2 regions of the Thermoanaerobacter kivui genome follow, and region 1 is predicted to be linked to the other one. Evidence: a T-box and tRNA genes for the amino acid it is inferred to sense, from the RefSeq annotation. Region 1 holds a T-box; the other holds one or more tRNA genes.
What was found. The T-box of region 1 lies ahead of metG (methionine--tRNA ligase). A T-box ahead of a tRNA ligase gene usually reads a tRNA of that ligase, here a tRNA-Met.
Positions count from the first base shown of each region.

Region 2: it has a tRNA-Met gene. The T-box ahead of metG (methionine--tRNA ligase) is inferred to sense a tRNA for this amino acid. The anticodon was not compared.

Region 1 covers NZ_CP009170.1:107,676-114,134, forward strand. Annotated here, with positions in the region: gene rsmI (16S rRNA (cytidine(1402)-2'-O)-methyltransferase) at 1-511, shown strand, start outside; gene TKV_RS00535 (cation diffusion facilitator family transporter) at 648-1,517, shown strand; gene TKV_RS00540 (AbrB/MazE/SpoVT family DNA-binding domain-containing protein) at 1,553-1,804, opposite strand; gene TKV_RS00545 (nucleoside recognition domain-containing protein) at 1,982-2,566, shown strand; gene TKV_RS00550 (spore maturation protein) at 2,572-3,093, shown strand; gene TKV_RS00555 (CCA tRNA nucleotidyltransferase) at 3,175-4,578, shown strand; T-box leader at 4,639-4,870, shown strand; gene metG (methionine--tRNA ligase) at 4,869-6,459, shown strand, end outside.
Region 2 covers NZ_CP009170.1:2,085,340-2,091,798, forward strand. Annotated here, with positions in the region: partial or broken gene TKV_RS10620 (IS110 family RNA-guided transposase) at 347-1,578, shown strand; gene TKV_RS14195 (hypothetical protein) at 1,748-2,248, opposite strand; gene TKV_RS10630 (hypothetical protein) at 2,253-2,639, shown strand; gene TKV_RS10635 (hypothetical protein) at 2,626-2,976, opposite strand; gene TKV_RS10640 (helix-turn-helix domain-containing protein) at 3,346-3,738, shown strand; tRNA gene TKV_RS10645 (tRNA-Met) at 3,915-3,991, opposite strand; tRNA gene TKV_RS10650 (tRNA-Met) at 3,997-4,073, opposite strand; tRNA gene TKV_RS10655 (tRNA-Leu) at 4,083-4,172, opposite strand; gene TKV_RS10660 (Ppx/GppA phosphatase family protein) at 4,268-5,173, opposite strand; gene TKV_RS10665 (S1 domain-containing RNA-binding protein) at 5,254-5,676, opposite strand; gene TKV_RS10670 (septum formation initiator family protein) at 5,768-6,067, opposite strand; gene yabQ (spore cortex biosynthesis protein YabQ) at 6,129-6,459, opposite strand, start outside.

The sequences.
Region 1 (6,459 bases):
AGAAGACATAAAAGTTGTGTCATTGCCTGGTCCAACTGCTGCAATTACTGCTTTAGTTGCTTCAGGATTAAATACTTCTTCCTTTGTTTTTGAAGGTTTTTTGCCGACAAAAAATAAAGAAAGAGAAGAAAGGCTAAACCGTATTTCAAAAGAAGAGAGAACTGTCATACTTTATGAGGCACCTCATCGTTTAAAAGAAACTCTCCACGAATTGAAATCTTATGTAGCTGAAAGAAAGATTGTCATAGCAAGAGAACTTACTAAAATTCATGAAGAATTTATAAAAGGGACAATAGATGAGGTTTTAACGAAACTGGGGGATGAAATAAAAGGTGAAATTGTACTAATTATTGAAGGAGCACAAAAACAACAAGTTGAAGAAAAACCAGAGATATTAATTCAAAAATACCTTGCAGAGGGAATGGATAAAAAAGAGGTTATTAAAAAAGTTGCTAAGGAATTGGGAATACCCAAAAGTCAAGTGTATAAACTTACTATAGGAAAAAAGTAAAGAAGTTGGAAATAATAGTTATTATCAATTGAATTTGATTTTCAATATCCCAAATTAAAAATATTTGCATATTTTTCACCAATAAACTATAATATATATCAACAGTGAAATTTCAATTGAGAATATGGAGGATGTTATGAATAAACAAAACGCAGCTTTGCTATCTGTGGTTTCTAACAGTGTATTGATAGCTATAAAATTGTTGGCGGGAATACTAATGCATTCAGTAGGGGTAATTTCTGAAGCCATACATTCTTCAATTGATTTAATTGCTAGTCTAATTGCCTTTTTCTCCATACGAGTAGCAGTAAAACCCGCAGATGAGGACCACCCTTTTGGACACAGCAAATATGAGAACGTTTCTGGCTTTGTGGAAGCTATTTTAATTTTTTTTGCAGCTATACTTATCATATATGAGGCAGTGCGAAGAATAATTACTGGTACTTATGTAGAAAATTTAGGAATGGGCATTATTGTCATGATTTTTGCATCTTTTGTAAATGGAGTAGTATCATATTTTTTGTTTAAAGTATCTAAAGAAGAAAATTCTATTGCCTTAAAAGCAGATGCAATGCACCTTTTAACTGATGTATTTACGTCTTTGGGAGTTACACTAGGACTTGTTGCCATAAAAGTCACTAAATTGGATATTTTGGATCCAATCATAGCTATTTTTGTTGCATTGCTTATTATAAAAGCATCAATTGAGTTGACAAAGGAAGCTTTAAAAGATTTGACAGACACTAGTCTTCCAGAAGAGGAAGTTAAAGAAATAGAGAATATAATAAAATCAAATTCTGAAATTACAAGTTTTCACAAATTGAGAACGAGAAAATCGGGGCCTCGAAGAGAAATAGACGTTCATTTGAGAGTGGACAGAAATTACAACATAGTAGATGCCCATGAATTGTCCCATAAGGTTTCAAAACAAATAACTGATAAATTCCCTGATTCCCATGTGATAATCCATGTAGAACCGGAAAGAAAAAAAGAAGAGGATAAATAATAGGAGGACACACCCTCCTATTATTTATCCTGCTATTAGTCTACAGATTTCTTTAACTCTTCAAGGCAATTTTTACATATATTTTTGCCTTTGTAGTTTATTACATTCTCAGCGTTGCCGCAGAAAATGCAAGCAGGCTCATACTTTTTGAGGACTATTTGTTCCCCATCAACATAGATTTCAAGAGCATCTCTCTCTGCTATGTTAAGTGTCCTCCTGAGCTCGATTGGTATTACTACCCTTCCCAATTCGTCTACTTTTCTTACAATACCTGTGGATTTCAACATTTTTCTCCCCTCCTGAGTTACAAAATTCGACAACTAAACTTCACTTATAATAATACCAAGTTTTGAAAAATAAGTCAACACCTTTTTTGGAATTTTTTAAGGTTAATAACATAAATTTTATTACATAAGAAGAAAAGCATAAACGAAGTTTTTTTGGTAATTTGGGAGGGCTATACCATGATAAATTACATATGGTTTTTTATGATAGCGATAGGAGTTTTAGTAGGAATAATAAATGGCAGAATGGCAGAAGTATCCAAAGCTATAATTGATTCAGCACAGACTGCTGTTGCTATTTCGATAGGGTTAGTTGGTGTAATGTCTTTATGGCTTGGAATAATGAAAATTGCAGATAAGTCAGGCCTTACAGATATTATCGCAAAATTGCTAAAACCTACAATTATAAGGCTTTTTCCTGATGTGCCAAAAGACCACCCAGCTATTTCAGCGATGATAATGAATATATCAGCTAATATGTTGGGATTAGGTAATGCAGCAACACCTTTTGGGATTAAGGCTATGGAATACCTTCAAGAGCTTAATAAAAAAGACAGTGCTTCAAATGCAATGGGCCGTTTTTTAGTGATAAATACAGCTTCAATACAGCTTATACCTGCAGTAATGATTGGAATAAGGGCTTCTTTGGGAGCTAAAAATCCTGCGGATTTTGTGATTGTCAGCGTACTTTCAACTAGCACTGCACTTGTAGCTGGCCTTATTTTGAATAAATACCTTGAAAAAATGCCTATATTTAAGGAGTGAAAATAATGATGAAAATTATATCTGAATGGATTATTCCTATACTTGTTCTTCTTATTCCTTTTTATGGAATCATAAAAAATGTCAAAGTGTATGAAGTGTTCGTCGATGGGGCAAAAGAAGGAATTTCTGTAGTTATAAAAATTTTTCCAGCTCTTGTAGCAATGCTTGTGGCAATAGGTGTATTAAGAGCGTCAGGCGCCCTTGACTTATTGGGGGAATTTTTAATGCCTTTTACAAATAAAATAGGCATGCCACAGGAGCTTGTGCCTCTTGCTTTAATAAGGCCTCTTTCGGGAAGCGGTGCTTTGGGGATTGCGACTGAGATTATAAAAACTCATGGTGCTGATTCTCTAATCGGAAAAATGGCTTCTGCTATGTATGGATCTACTGAGACCACTTTTTATGTTCTTGCTGTTTACTATGGGGCAGTGGGAATAAAAAAGATGAGACATTCTGTTATCTCTGGAATTTTTGCAGATATTATCGCAATACTTTCTTGTGTATTTTATAGCAGATTATTTTTTTAATACTTGTACACTTTTTCACTTTTGTTATACTATATATTGTAATGTTGTTTTTGCCTTTTAAAAGGAAAGGAATGATTTTTTGTGGCAACAATACCAAAATTAATAAGAAAATTAGGAAAAGAAGCATATAATTTGTATATTGTTGGGGGATACATAAGGGACAGGATTTTAAATAGAGAAGCTAAAGATTATGATTTTGTAGTTCAGGAAGATGCAGAGAAAATCGCCAAATTAGCGGCAGAAAAATTAGGGGGTACTTTTGTGCCTTTTATGGAGGAAAAAGGCACATATAGGGTTGTTGTAGGAGATGAAATATTGGATTTTACTAATTTAAGAGGAGAAGACATATACATAGATTTAGCTCATAGAGACTTTACAATGAATGCTATGGCTATAAAACTGACGGATTATTTTGAATTTGAATATATTATTGACCCTTTTGGTGGCATGATGGACATAAAAAACAGGGAAATAAAGCATGTTGGTGTGATGACCTTTAAAGAAGACCCTTTAAGAGCTTTGAGGGCCGTAAGATTTGCTGCGACTTACAAATTTGATATTGATGAGGGTACAAAGGCTAAAATAAGAGAAGAAGCGGCCTTAATAAAACAAGTAGCGCCAGAGAGAATAATGAATGAAATTTTTATAATATTAAAAGAAAAGAATTCTCACAAATATTTAAGAATGATGGAAGATTTAAAACTTATGGAAAATATATTTGAAGAAGTTGCTAAAATGAAAGAAGTAGGAAAGTGCTATTATCACCTTACGAATGCTTGGATACATTCACTAAAAACCGTAGAAGAATACGAAAATATCATAAATTCTATGAGATTTCCCAAAGACGTATATGATATAGTTTCGGAGTATTTAGATAGAAAGCTTTCTTCTGACAACAAAGTAAAGGACATAATAAAACTTGGAGCTCTTTTTCACGATATAGGCAAACCAGAATCCATATACATTGATACTGAAAATAGAGTACATTTTTACAACCACGAGACAAAAGGAGCAGAAATCGTAAAAAAGATAGCATCAAGGATGAAAATGCCCAAAAAAGAGTCTTCTTTGCTAAAGAAGCTTGTCCTTTATCACATGAAGCCTTTAATGTACTATGTAAATGGCGGACCAACGAATAAATCTCTTTTTAGATTTTTTTCCGAACTTAAGGATGATTCAATAGCGATTCTACTTTTATCTCAGGCTGATTTTACTGCTACAAGGCTTAATTTAGGTAAAGAGGAAGAGATACCAAAGTTTACAGATTATATTACCAAGCTTTTAAAAAGATATGTAGAATTTAAAGAAACAGAAAAACCATTACTTTCGCCGCTGGATATAATAATAAATTTTGATGTAAAAGATGGGAAAAAATTAGGACAGATTTTATATGAGATAAGAAAAAATAGATTTTATGGAGAAATTCAAGATAAAGAAGATGCTGTAGAGTTTGTAAAAGAAAGAATGAAAATAAATAAAGTATAAGAGAAAAGGTAGTTGACAATACTTTTTATAAACGGTATATTAAAGAATAAATAGATATAGTAAAAGGCGATGAAGGAAAGAGTAAAAAGCTTGAACTTTCACAGAGAGTCGGGCGAGGTGCGAACCGATAAAGTTTGGGCTTTTGAAGATGGCTCCGGAGCCGTACTGCCGAAGGCTAGTAGGTTTTACCGGGAACTCCCGTTACAGGGTAGGAGTGTGTTAGCACTCTGTGAGGCATGCGTCGTGAGGCGCATGTGAAGAAGGGTGGTACCGCGAAAATCTCGCCCCTTATGTGGAGGCGAGTTTTTTATTTACAAAAAAAGAGGAGGATGGATATGAAAAAGACTTTTTACATTACGACACCTATCTATTATCCCAGTGATAAATTACATATTGGTCATTCATATACTACAGTTGCTGCAGATGCGATGGCAAGGTTTAAAAGGCTTACCGGATATGATGTCAAGTTTTTGACCGGTACTGATGAACATGGGCAAAAAATTCAAAGAATAGCAAGAGAAAAAGGGATGTCTCCTAAAGAATATGTAGACGGGATAGTTGAATGGATAAAAGATTTATGGAAGACAATGGATATAAGTAATGACCAATTTATTCGCACAACCGATAAATATCATGAGGAAATAGTACAAAAAATATTCACGAAATTGTATGAAAAAGGAGATATATACAAAAGCGAATATGAGGGATGGTACTGTACTCCTTGTGAATCTTTCTGGACAGAAAGCCAGCTTGTAGATGGGAAATGCCCAGACTGTGGTAGACCAGTAGAAAGGGTAAAAGAAGAAGGGTATTTTTTTAAATTGTCTAAATATGGGGATAGGCTGTTACAATATTATGATGAACATCCTGATTTTATACAGCCGGAGTCAAGGCGCAATGAGATGATAAACTTTATAAAATCAGGTTTGGAGGATTTGTTTGTCTCAAGGAGTTCGTTTGACTGGGGTATAAAGGTACCTTTTGACCCAAGACATGTGATTTATGTTTGGATAGATGCTTTGTCAAATTACATAACTGCTTTAGGATATTCTACAGACCATGACGACGACTTTAAAAAATACTGGCCAGCAGATGTTCATTTGGTTGGAAAAGAGATAATGAGGTTTCACACAATAATATGGCCAGCAATGCTTATGGCTCTTGACTTGCCCCTTCCTAAAAAAGTGTTTGGACACGGTTGGCTTATACTGGAAGGAGGCAAGATGTCAAAATCTAAAGGCAATGTAGTAGACCCTAAAGAGCTGGTTAGGAAATATGGCGTGGATGCTGTAAGATATTTTCTTTTGAGAGAAGTTCCTTTTGGGGCGGATGGAGTGTTTTCTAATGAAGCTTTGATAAACAGAATAAATTCAGACCTTGCTAATGACCTTGGAAACTTGCTGAGTAGGACTGTTACAATGATTGAAAAATACTTTGAGGGCATTCTGCCAAAGCCTTCACAAAAAGAAGAAGTAGATGATGACCTTATAAATACTGCACAGAATCTACCTAAAACTGTTGAAGAGTACATGGATAAACTTCAGTTTTCCAACGCTTTAATTGAAATATGGAAATTAGTAAGACGAGCTAATAAGTACATTGATGAAACAATGCCTTGGATTTTAGCGAAAGATGAAAGCAAAAAGGAAAGATTGGGTACTGTTTTGTATAATTTAGCGGAAGCTTTGAGATTTATTGCAATACTTATATCTCCTTTTATGCCAAATACCCCGCAAAAAATGTTTGAACAATTAGGAATAGAAAAAGATTTGACGACTTGGGAGAGCTTAAAGTTTGGTTTGTTAAAAGAAGGTACAAAAGTAAAAAGAGGAGAAATTATTTTCCCGAGAATAGATGTAAATAAGGAACTGAGTGCTATAG
Region 2 (6,459 bases), 420 kb from region 1:
AGGATTCATGGCGCGTCCGTCTCATCTTTTTTCGGCCTTATTATTTACTTTTGAGATAACTTGTAGCATTATTATACTGTAAAGTTAATGTGGGACAGGCTTTCGTCCTCCATGCGGCTTGACCGCTCTTTTAAGTGTGGTCCCTACACCAGATTTGCCTTTTCTTACGCGAAATCTGCTTTGTCATATATAAGCCCCTGGCAGCAGAGGATTCAGGCTTATATATTAAGAGCTAATTGCGAGGTTGCTAAATAATCTGGTTGCTAGGGTTATCTCAAATTAACTTTTACTTACTTTATCACTTTTGAAAGGAGGTGTAACGATCTTGAATAAGCTTTTTGTTGGTATGGATGTAAGCCTGAATGATGTCAAGGTTCATATTCTCGACCAGGAGGGTAATGATGCTTCCTCCCGTTTTTCTGTAGAAAATAACCCTCATGGTTGTGATGTTATAGTATCACGTATCTTGGAGTGTTGTAATAAATACAATATCCAAAAGGTCTTTATTGGTTTGGAATCTACTTCAGTCTATGGCTGGCACCTCCAGTATTATTTGGCTGATCATTCTGCTCTTAAGCCTTATCAACCTTCTATTACTACTTTTAATGCAAATATCATTAATGCTTTTAAAAAGTCTCTCGGCAATTTACCTAAAAATGACTGGATTGATGCCTTTGCTATTGCTGAAAAACTGAGATTCGGTAGACTCCCTAAATCTTGTTCTGTAGATTTTAGATATCTTGCTCTCCAGAGGCTTACTCGCCATCGCTTTCACATTGTTAATAGTATTGTTAGAGAAAAAAATTATTTACTCAGCAATTTGTTCCTTAAGTTTAGCGGTTTGTGCCAAAATAAAGTCTTTAGTAATAATTTTGGAGCAACTGCTACTGAAATATTTAATGAGTTTTTCACCCTTGATGATATTGCGGCTCGACCGCTTGATGAACTTGCCGGCTTTTTGGTTAGTAAAGATTGCTTTGATGATCCTGAAGCTACAGCTAAATTGCTTCAAGAGGCTGTTCGCAAGTCTTATAGAATTAATGCTACTGTAGATGATTCTTTAAACTTTGTTATCAAGTCTTGCTTTGACAATCTACAGTCCCTTGAAAAGCAGAAGAAAGCTGTAGAAAAAGCCATTATTAATGAGGTAAAAGGATTTAACAATGAATTTCTTTGTCTTACATCAGTAAAAGGTATTGGCCCAACCATCGCAGCCGGCTTAATATCTGAGATAGGCGGAATTTCAAGGTTTGATAATGATAATGCCCTTGCAAAGTTTTCCGGCCTTTATTGGTCAGAGTACCAGTCTGCTGATTTTAAAGCGGAGGACACATATCTCAAGCGTACTGGTAATGAGTATCTCAGATATTATTTTATCCAAGCAGCTTTAAGCTCAGGAAGTATTTACCTGAGTTCTCACAATACTATGCCCGCAAATTTAAAGAAAGCAAAACTCACAAGCATAAACGTGCTCTTGTATTGACTGCACGTAAAACTGTAAGGTTAGTCTTCGCTCTGCTGCGCGAAGAAAAACTTTATAAATCCCCAATAATGAAAGGAGATGATTGTATAAGTTAACATATTACCCCATAACCATATTTTACATTAATTTTCATTAGCTTATTGCGTGATGGTTAGCTTTGCTATACCCTTTTTTAGGTTATTTTATTAAATTTTTTTTGAATTTTTTTTATCACCCTCTTGACATATTACCGAAATACTTAAAATTTATCTTTTAGCTAAAACTTTAAGGAAGAAACGAAAGCACTGTGTGCACAAAAAGCTGATTCCAGAGTACTAAAAAGCCAACAAACAGCACAACAATGTAAATTCCTATTGATTTAACTGCAAATAAAACACTTATAAAAGGAAATAAAACTTGAATTACCGCTTCAACTAACAGCAGTGTCTGTTTATGCTGCGTCTTCCTAACAATCTTATCTCTTATCATGCCTACAATCCCGTCTGTAATAAATGCCCATCCAATCCAAATCATAGGCAGATACACAAAAATTTCGCTTTTTATTGTATTATAAGCCATTAAAGGATTGATAAAAGAAAGAAGGAAATTAGTAAAAGAAATAGAATAATGTATGTGATAACGTAAAAATACAGCTGCAAGCAAACTTAAACCCATTATTATACCCCACAAGCCAAAAGAAGGAGGAGACTGAAGTACAGATACATTTGAGCTGTACTCAATTAAATTTTCAAAAAAGCTCTCTTTTGTTCTCTCTTTAAGCCACATTCCAATGTGGGGGAGGACGGGAAGGTCCAGCATAAAGCTTAAGTCTGAACCTCCTAAAGTAAGTCTCGTAAGAGATATTAAAGAAAGTGATGTTGATGCGATTGTGAAGTTTGCGAGAAGCAAGTTTGATGTGATAATTTTTGACCTTCCGGATGAGTTTAATGAAATTGTTAAAACTGCGCTTGATAATGCCACAAAAATAGTTGTGCTGTCGAGAGGGACAGAAGGAGAGTTCGGAAGAATGAAGGAGTTCCCTTATGAGTTTTTGACGGTATTTGTTAGGCCAGAAAAAGGGGTTAAGAAGTATGTGAAGCTTTTAAATTTGAGATATAAAGTTGTGAGCAGCTTCAGTAAAGAAATTGAAGAAATAGATGATTTTATCTTTTCTTGATTGTAATTTTGTAAAATTCCCGATTTAAGATTTCTTTTATATTTATCATATCTCTGTTTCTATAAATAAATTTAAAAAGGTTTATTATAAGTATTGATATTGCCAAAGTTAAAATCTCAAGACGGTTTAGTTTTTCAGAATCACATTTTATCCTGCAGGGAGGAATTTCAAACTTCTTTACAAAATTCTCTACAAAACGGTTACTGTTGATAAATAAATGGGTTTTCAGAATGAAGGTATCGCTGTTTTTCATGTTATTTAAAATGTTTGGTAAGGCTTTGCTGCCAAAATCTTTATATAATTCAAAAATTGCTGTATTACGGTTTTTAATTATCAAAAGCAATAAAGTTTTTGGATGTTTTTGGAGGTGCCATTGATGATTACAGTAAAATGCAAGAAAAAAAGGGAACCCTAATTCCGATAAAAAATATAAGCACAGCAGTGACAAAGCGATTATGAGGCATAACAATCAAGATGATCCACATAACAAACATTATAGCAGTTCTAAAACAGATGTGGTTGGCAAATCTGAACACTGCTCATTACCTCCTACTTTATGTCCCGTTTAGCAACTTTACCTAATCTTATTATAGTTCCGTTTAGAAACATTGTCAAGAGTTTTTTAAAAAAATTTTTTCTTTTTGGGACATATTGTTTATTTTAGGGACATTTTTAGCTACAATAACATAAAAGGAGGTTTCAAAAAATGACATTTTCAGATAGATTGAGAGAACTACGTAAAGAAAAAAACTTAACCCAAGAGGACCTTGCAAAGATACTAGGAATAAGTCGTTCTACTATAGCGGGATATGAGACAGAAAGGAAGGAACCAGACTATGAAACCCTAAAAAAAATAGCGGATTTTTTTAACGTTTCCATTGATTATCTCCTTGGAAGAACAGATATTCGCTCTCCAGTTGACGAAATCACAGAGGCTGTTTCGGACGACCCAGAGCTGCTGGAGTTTTGGAATACATTAAAAGAAAGGGAAGATTTGAAACTTCTGTTTAAGCAGACGAAAAAGCTTTCTCCTCGAGATATAAAGCAAATAATCAGGATTATAAAAGCCATAGAAGATGAAGAAGATAAGGGGGAATGATTTAGTTGAGCAGTATCAATTTACTTAACACTTCTCTCATGAAAGCTTTATTGGATGAAACAATACCATTTCATGAAGTAAAGTGCTTAAAAACTACATAAAAAAAATAACCGTCACCCCAGATGAAATAAAGTGCGAATTTTACTTCTGGATAGGTGACGATTTCCGTTCTTTGCTGGTAGCGGCGAGTGGATTTGAACCACCGACACTGCGGGTATGAACCGCATGCTCTAGCCAACTGAGCTACGCCGCCATATTTGGTTGCGGGGGTAGGATTTGAACCTACGACCTCCGGGTTATGAGCCCGACGAGCTACCGGACTGCTCCACCCCGCGGCAGTATACTGGTGCCGGAGACCGGACTCGAACCGGTACGGGCTTTTAGAGCCCGCAGGATTTTAAGTCCTGTGCGTCTGCCAGTTCCGCCACTCCGGCACACATCATTTCCTCAAGACAGTATTTATTATATTACATATACACACTCAAGTCAATAGTTTTTTTGCCCAAAAAAGCAGCAATTTGCAAGCTACTTAAGTTTTTAGATTCGCAAATCTATATAAAACTGCCCCTTCTAAATTATCCCATTCGCTAACTGTAATTTCTTTTAAATTTAGCATCTCTAATATAGTCAACAATATTGCAGTTCCCGTAATTATTATGTCAGCTCTTTGAGGCTGCAATCCAGGGATAAGTTTTCGCTCTTCCAATGTAACAGACATAAATTTATCAAGAATCCTTTTAATCTCTTCTTTTTTTAACTTATATCCATGAACTTTTTCTTGAGAATAAATTTCCAGCTGCTGTGAAACTGCAGCAAGAGTTGTTACCGTTCCTCCTATCCCGATAATATTTTCAACTTCTTTGTATTTATCAAGGGAATTGATGACCATATCTATTATGTGAAGTCTAATTTCATCATATTCTTCAGTGGAAGGAGGGTCATTTTTAATAAATTTTTCAGTAAGCCTTACAGCCCCTATATCAAAGCTTTCTTTCACAAATTCTTCGCCTTTATAGGCAAGCTCAGTACTTCCCCCTCCTATATCCAAAACTACAGCATTTTTTTTGTTAACGCCTTTTACTGCACCAATGTATCCGTATAAACTTTCTGTTTCCCCATCTATAATTTCTACATCTAAACCCAATTTTTTAATTTCCTCGAAAAAAGCTTCTTTATTTTTGGCGTCTCTCATTGCCGAGGTAGCAAAAGCATATATAATCTCTGTCCCTTCCTCGCGAGCCAAATTTACAAATTGTTCAATCACTTCAATGCTTCTTCGTATAGCATTGTTATTCAATTTTTCAGTTTTAGATATACCTTCTCCCAGGCGAGTAATTTCTACGTCTTTTCGTATTTTTTTTATGTTTTCCCCATCTATGTCACAGATAAGCTGTCGTATTGAATTTGTCCCTATATCAATAGCTGAAACTCTCATAATAACCCCCAATTATTATAGACAAAATTGTCTAAAATTTATCCCTCACATTATGAAAAATCTTCGGGAATAACCCGAAGTTAATATCCATTGCTTTTTCTATATCCAGTATTTCTTCTCTTTGAATCGAAATTCTTTCGAAGCTGCTGCTGCCTTTCGTCAGAATCCTTTAAAAACTTAAGCAAGCGCTCTTCAAAAGAACTATTAGCATTATAATTCCTGTTGCTCTGCCAAACAAAATCCCTTGGGCCCTTTTCTCCATTATTTTTAGGCAAAGCTTTTTTGATTGACAGACTTATTCTTCCATTGTCATCCATTGAAAGCACTTTTACTTTTACTTTGTCGTGCTCTTTTAGGTGCTCCCGTATGTTTTTCACATAAGTGTTAGCAACTTCTGAAATGTGGACCAGACCGGTTTTACCTTCTGGTAGCTGAATAAATGCTCCAAAGTCTGTAATATTTAACACAGTGCCTTCAACAACATCTCCAACCTCAAATGGCATATAAATAAAAATCCTCCCTTTAAAAATTTATTCAATGAGCTTATTATATATTAAAATACAAAATATTTCAAGACAAATTTTTTTGAAAATTTCACTTTTTTTGCTCTGTAGCCTTGGTTTTTGAGATATCTATGTAAATTATCTCACCTTTTTTTACTAGGCCTAATTTTTGTCTCGCTTCGTTTTCAATGAAACTTTCTGTCTGCGTATATCTAAGCAATTCATTCAAATAGTTATTTTCTTTAATTGCAGCAGTTTCTCTATTTTTCAAATCTTGATACCTATTATTAAGTTTGTCTAATGCTATTTGCTGCTCAAAAAAGGTAAAAACCACGTATATAATAAATACAATAAGCAATATCGGTTTTAACTTTATCTTTCGCTTTTTCATAGTCAAAACACCCGCTTTTCTCAATCTATTATTCTTATTCGACAACGATTTAAAAAATCCTTTATTTTTTTTTCTTAAAAAGATTAAAATGTGATAAATTATTTCTCACAAAAATGTATGGCAAAGCCACAGCTCTTTTTATAAACCTATAAGGAATAATAAGAAAATTGACTATAACTCTCACAGGATATATAATAATTTTTATCATCCTCTTTACTACCTCAGCCACAAATTGATATATTTTAATTAAAGCTTTAGTAATAAATTGGCTTAATAATAAATTATAAGACAACACGCCTATTGCAAAACCCAAAAAGCTATAAAGCCTAATTTCTACGTAATTGCTGATATACATAAAATAAAGCATAACAATCGTTCCAATAATCCAAAAT